2 linked regions of the Thiosulfativibrio zosterae genome follow. The protein of the gene in region 1 interacts with the protein of each later gene in a pairwise test. Links are inferred from orthologs where the notes say so. Each region holds a gene or a part of one and is shown on either strand. Other genes may lie near its edges.

Region 1 (3,599 bases):
TTTCAAATTTTGCGAGGGGTAAATTTTGCCCAATAACCCCTGTCGAAAATGGCAGCACTTCTTCAACGGCACAGCCTAACTCTTGAGCAACCCAAGCACAGGTCGCTTCGGCATCTAACAAACCTTGTTTGCCAGTACCCGCATTAGCATTACCGCTGTTAATTAACAACGCACGCGGCGCATGCGTACTGAGATAGCGTTTTGCCAAAGTAACCGGAGCCGCGCAGAATTGATTCAATGTAAAAGTACCGGCTGTTAAGCTGCCTTCAACAAATTTCATGACCACGATATCGGTTTTACCTGGTTTTTTGATGCCCGCTTGTGTAGTGCCTAAATAAACACCAGAAATAGGATGATTGTTAACTGCCTGAACCATGATAAAGCCTCCTGAGCGGACGATAAATGCTAAAAATCCACCATAAGTTTCTAGGGCTTAGGGTGGATTTGAACGAAATGTTAAATCAAATTGTAAACCAAGTTTTAGCTTAATTTACCACAACATTGTTTATATTTTTTGCCTGAACCGCAAGGGCAAGGATCGTTACGTCCTACCTTAGGCTGTTCACGACGATAAGTTTCTGAGTCGGTGTCTGTCACCGATGACTCCACAACTTCTTCAACTTCTGCCGTCATTGCTGCTTGAATGCCTTGCGCTGCCGGATGACTTGCCTCTAGATGCTGTGGGCGTTCAGCATTTTGACGAGCTTCATAAGCCTCAACATCCTCAGGACTCTGAATTTGCACTCTTGAAAGCAATTGAATGGTTTCAAACATAACCTCGTGTAAGAAATCCTCAAACATTTTGGCGGACTGCTGACGATATTGCTGGAAAGGTTCTTGCTGTGCATAACCTTTTAAATGAATCCAACGACGCAAATAATCCATTTCCATCAAGTGTGCACGCCATTGCTGATCAATAGTACGCAACAACACTTCTTTTTCAAAATGATGGCGAGTTTTAACATCCACACCAGCCATCTTAGCCTGATAAAGAGCATCGGCTTCGGCGATCAGTTTTTCACGCAACTGCTCTTCGTACATGGATTTATCAGCATCCAACCAACCCTGAATATCTAAAGTTAAGCTAAATTCTTCTTCTAGGGCTTGGGTTAATCCAGCGACATTCCATTGCTCAACCAAACTGCCTTGTGGCACAAATCTGCCCATAATATCGGTTAATACTGCACTGCGAATCGAATCAATGGTTTCCCCCACTTCATCGGTATCCATCAGTTCATTACGCTGAGAGTAGACGACTTTGCGTTGTTCATTTGAAATATTATCAAACTTCAACAAATTGGCGCGCTCATCTTGATACATACGCTCGACTTGTTTTTGAGCGCGTTCAATGGACTTAGAAACCATTTTATGCTCAATTGGCTCATCAGAACGCATGCCCAATTTACGCATCATGTTTTTAACGCTCTCAGAGGCAAAGCGGCGCATTAAATCATCATCCAAAGACAAATAGAAACGCGTGGTGCCCACATCGCCTTGACGCCCCGAACGACCTCTTAATTGGTTATCGATACGACGCGACTCATGGCGCTCAGAACCTATTACCATCAAACCACCACATGACAAAACTTCCGCGTGGCGAGCTTTCCATTGTTCTTTTAACTCGGCAATCTTCTCAGGCGTTGGATCTTCGAGTGAGTCAATTTCCATCTCCAAGTTACCGCCGAGCACGATATCGGTTCCACGACCTGCCATGTTAGTGGCAATGGTGATTGCACCGGGACGACCTGCCTGGGCAATGACATAAGCCTCTTTCTCATGTTGTTTTGCATTCAAAACATTGTGTGGAATTTTTGCTTGGGTTAATAAACTCGACAACATTTCCGACATTTCAATCGAAGCCGTACCCACTAAGATGGGTTGTTTGGTTTCATGAATGGTTTTGATATCGCGAATAATGGCTGAAAATTTTCCTTCCATGTCCAAAAACACCAAATCGGGTAAATCATTACGCTGAGGGATTTTGTTAGGCGGAATAACCACAACTTCTAAGCTGTAAGTCGACAAAAACTCGCCGGCTTCTGTATCAGCAGTCCCTGTCATACCTGAAAGTTTTTCATACTGTCTGAAATAGTTTTGGAAAGTAATCGATGCATAGGTTTGGCTTTCTGGCTGAATGGTCAAGCCTTCTTTGGCTTCTACCGCTTGGTGCAAGCCATCTCCCCAACGGCGACCTTGCATTTTACGGCCGGTAAACTCATCAATGATGACCACTTCACCATCTTGCACGATATAAGCCGTGTTTTTCTCATAAAGCACATTGGCTCTTAAAGCCGCTAGAATGTGCTTCATGAGGCTGATATGTTCTAGGTCATATAAGGACTCGCCATCATTCAACAAACCAGCTTCAATCAATAGGGTTTCAAATTTTTCATAACCTTGATCGGTTAAATAAACCTGTTTATGCTTTTCATCAACCGTGTAGTCACCGGTTGAAGTTTTGGTTTCTTTATCTTCTTCGCCGCGTTCTAAATGCTGCACCAACGGATTAATACGGCGATAAATATCGGCTTTGTCTTCCGCTGGTCCAGAGATAATTAAAGGGGTTCTGGCTTCATCAATTAAAATAGAATCCACTTCATCAACTATGGCAAAATACTGGCCACGCATCACGCGCTCTTCAGGATAAATCGCCATATTGTCACGCAGATAGTCAAAACCAAATTCATTGTTGGTGCCGTAGGTAATATCCATGGCATAAGCTAATTGCTTTTCTTGGCTACTTTGGCCAGAAACAATAATGCCCGTGCTCAACCCTAAAAACTCAAACAGACGCCCCATCCATTCGCCATCACGCGCGGCCAGATAGTCGTTCACCGTTATCACATGCACGCCTTTTCCGGGTAAGGCATTTAAATAAGCTGCCAGAGTTGCCACCAGCGTTTTACCTTCACCCGTTCTCATTTCGGCAATATTGCCAAAATGCAGAGCCATCCCCCCAATCAACTGCACATCATAGTGACGCATACCTAACACGCGCTTACCCGCCTCACGAACCGTTGCAAAAGCAGGTACTAAAAGTTCATCTAAGGAAACACCACTGGCCAAGCTGGCTTGAAACTCTTGGGTTTTGGCTTTTAGGGCTTCATCAGACAGCATCTCATAGCTTGCTTCTAGCTCATTAATTTGTGCAACTCGTTTTGCGTACTGTTTTAATATACGGTCATTACGACTACCAAATAGCTTTTTGAAAAGATTAAATGCCATGTATCAAGGTTCCAAATATTTCGTCTAAAATAAGGACAGCGACTGATCTTACCAATCAGCAAACACCAAATATTGAGTTTTTGTGCTTTGCGCTAAAATGTGCAACACTGTAAAAAATGGAAAATATTCTAGCATACAACCACAGGCTTAAACATGAAATCACTCCTAAATCAATCTGGCCATGGATTAGCACACATTATGGAGCAAGCAGAGCTTTTTCAGGCACTGCTCAGCCTTGGACAATCTTGCCTATCTGAAAAGCTCAAACCCCATTTAATTGGGGTTGGATTTGAAGAAAACACTTTAATCTGCCAACTAGATGATAATTTGTGGAGCACCCAACTGCGATTTTTTGAGCCAGAATTGCTTAAAGA
Region 2 (3,055 bases), 500 kb from region 1 along the record:
GCGCCGTGCGGGGCTCGATTATGCCGAATTGGCGCATCTTTATGAACACGAATCTCTGGAAGCTTGTTTGCAAAGCGTTAAGCCCAACCGAGTATTCGCCCTAACCACCAAAACCACGCAATATTACACTGCGCAAACATTCGTCAATAACGATGCCTTTTTATTTGGACCTGAAACTCGCGGTCTGCCAAAAGACATTATTGAAAGCCTACCAGAATCTCAACGCCTCACCATTCCGATGATACCGGGTGGTCGCAGTATGAACTTGGCCAATGCGGTTTCTGTGATGGCTTATGAAGCCTGGCGCCAGCTCAGTTTTAACATGAACCTTTCATGAATCTTTAAAGGGTTTAAAAATCCGTTTCGGCCTTTGCATCACGCGACATCAGTTGTTTAACGGCATCGGCCGGTGCAATCTCACCTTCTATAATCGCCAGCACCTGCATCATGATCGGCAAATCAAGCCCTTTAGCCAAAGCAATTTGCTTGACTGCTCTAGCGGCTTTAACCCCTTCCACCACTTGGCCGATTTGCGCAATTACCGAATCGGTATTTTGACCAGGCCTGGCTAAATTTAGCCCGAAACGACGGTTTCTGGACAAATCATCCGTGCAAGTGAGCACCAAATCGCCCAAACCTGCCAAACCCATCAGCGTTTCGGTTTGTGCTCCCATGGCTTGACCAAAACGCATCATTTCCACCAAACCACGCGAAATGAGTGCCGCTCTGGCATTAGCACCTAAGTGCAATCCATCACTCAACCCAGTGGCAATCGCCATAATGTTTTTGTAAGCACCGCCAACTTCAACGCCCGTCATATCAGACTGGGTATACATTCTAAAGCGTTCATTTTGAAAGGCTTGCGCCCAATACAAGGCTTCAGATTCTTCAAATGCGGCACTCACCATTGCGGTTGGCAAGCCCTTAGCCACCTCAACGGCAAAGGTTGGCCCAGATAACACGGCAATGGGTGCATCCTTGCCCAACACCTGTTGCGCCACCTGGTGCAATAACTGCCCAGAACTGATTTCAAACCCTTTGGTCGCCCAAGCAATATGACAATTAGGTGTTAGCGTGTGTTTTGCCAGCTCAGTGAGCGTTTCTCTAAATACATGGCTTGGCACGACCACCAACACTGCATCCGCATCCTTAAGTGCTTCACCAAAATCCGCCGTCACATTTAATCCGCTTGGGAAAACAATGTCTTTTAAATAGGTGACATTTTGACGACTGGCTTGCATTTGCAGAGCTTGCTCAGCACGATAAGTCCATAAGTTAACGCTATGGCCAACTTTTGCCAAGTGAATCGCCAAAGCAGTTCCCCAGGCGCCCGCGCCTAAAACCGCAATGCGTTGTGACTTCAAAAAAACAATCCTTTTGAATTCATCGCAAGGGTTTAGGAAGCTGTTTCAGCTTGCTTACGCTGTGCGTGCTCAGCGAACATCGCATCAAAATTAACCGGTTCTAATAATAATTGTGGGAAACCACCACGCACCACCAAATCAGACACCGCTTCTCTCACATAAGGAAATAAAGCCGCTGGACACTGTGAACCCAGCAAATACCCTAATTCATTTTGATCAAAGCCGACAATGGTAAAAATACCCGCTTGTTTTACTTCGCATACAAACGCAATGGCATCTTCTACTTTAGTCGTCACTGTCACGCGCACTGACGCATGAAAAACACCTTCTTCTAACTGACGGCTATCGACACTTAAATCCACATCAAGCTGTGGTTGAAATTCTTTGGTAAAAACGGCAGGCGAATTCGGAGATTCAAAAGAAACATCCTGAGTGTAAATTTTTTGAATTTGAAAAACCTTTTGTACTTCCGACATGCTAACTTCCTAACTGTTTAATTTATTTAACTGCTTACAAAGCCACTTACTGAGCTGCAAGCAACTTATCCAACTCACCACGCTTATCTGCGGCTGATAAGTCATCAAAACCACCCACATGGTGTTCGCCAATAAAAATTTGTGGCACGGTATTGCGCCCTGTTTTGGCGGACATTTCGTCCCATAACGCAGGCTTTCCCGTCACATCAATCACTTCGTACTGCACACCTTTAGCATCTAGAAGGCGTTTTGCCATATTGCAATAGGGGCAACTGTTGGTTGAATACATGATATTGGCCATTTTCAAATCCTTTTGAATTACTTTTTTTCGTTTTTCTGCTTTCTCAAAGAACGCGGCGTATTGGTTGGTAAACCAGCAGACTTCCAAGTCATAATGCCACCGCTAAGGTTATAGACTTTTTGAAAACCATTTTTTACCAACAGCTTAGCAACCCCCGCCGAGCGAGCGCCACTTTGGCAATAAACCAAAACGGGATCTGCTTTGCGTGAACTCAGCGATCCAATTTTTGCCGCTATCTCGGATGACGAAATATTTTGCGCTTCACCAATAAAACCGCCACGATATTCTGCTTCGGTGCGCACATCCAACACCAACGCATCTTGATTATACAAACGAACCGCTTCGTCAGCACCCACCGACTCATAACCCGCCAACTTATCACCGACATAACTATAAATCAGCATTGCGGTTACCACGGCCAGCGCGATAAATAACAAGGCCTGTTGTTCAACAAATTCTATAAACATTTTTTTATCCCAATTCGTACCCCAAAACAGCTTTAAAGCCTTTTAGAGTGGTTTGTCATTTTCAAAGTCTAGTGATTTTAACAGTGAAACTGGTTACAATAAATCCAATTTTATAAATATTTTTAATGGGGATTCAAATTCATGAGCCACAAGCCCACTATCAAACACCGCCCAACTGGCCTTCTTATTTTAGATGGCTGGGGATATCGCCAAGAAACCGAAAACAATGCCATCGCCATGGCCAACACACCTAACTGGGATGCACTTTTAGAAAACCACCCTCATACCACTATCTTTACTTCTGGTATGAATGTCGGTTTGCCAGACGGACAAATGGGCAATTCTGAAGTCGGCCACATGAACTTAGGCGCTGGGCGAGTTGTTTACCAAGAACTGACTCGCATTCAAAAAGACATCGACGACGGTCGCTTTTTTAATAACAACTCA

Evidence for each region.
Region 2: the proteins of secA (region 1) and secB interact in binary tests that used the Escherichia coli proteins (3 or more experiments, as listed by UniProt). The link is inferred for Thiosulfativibrio zosterae from one-to-one orthologs.

Annotation. Positions count from the first base shown.
Region 1 is NZ_AP021888.1:824,654-828,252, reverse strand. What follows is about bases 281-3,554. They hold secA (preprotein translocase subunit SecA), read right to left. Parts: upstream 3,226-3,554; coding sequence 481-3,225; downstream 281-480. Other genes in these bases: THMIRH_RS03500 (DciA family protein), read left to right, coding at 3,379-3,554; argJ (bifunctional glutamate N-acetyltransferase/amino-acid acetyltransferase ArgJ), read right to left, coding at 281-376. In the rest of the region: more of argJ, read right to left, coding at 1-280; more of THMIRH_RS03500, read left to right, coding at 3,555-3,599. UniProt on the Escherichia coli protein: Required for protein export, interacts with the SecYEG preprotein conducting channel.
Region 2 is NZ_AP021888.1:321,468-324,522, reverse strand. Bases 119-2,848 are described here. They hold secB (protein-export chaperone SecB), read right to left. Parts: upstream 1,841-2,848; coding sequence 1,397-1,840; downstream 119-1,396. Other genes in these bases: gpmI (2,3-bisphosphoglycerate-independent phosphoglycerate mutase), read left to right, coding at 2,750-2,848; THMIRH_RS01215 (rhodanese-like domain-containing protein), read right to left, coding at 2,159-2,608; grxC (glutaredoxin 3), read right to left, coding at 1,887-2,141; THMIRH_RS01230 (NAD(P)H-dependent glycerol-3-phosphate dehydrogenase), read right to left, coding at 351-1,364; THMIRH_RS01235 (tRNA (cytidine(34)-2'-O)-methyltransferase), read left to right, coding at 119-337. In the rest of the region: more of THMIRH_RS01235, read left to right, coding at 1-118; more of gpmI, read left to right, coding at 2,849-3,055. UniProt on the Escherichia coli protein: One of the proteins required for the normal export of some preproteins out of the cell cytoplasm. It is a molecular chaperone that binds to a subset of precursor proteins, maintaining them in a translocation-competent state.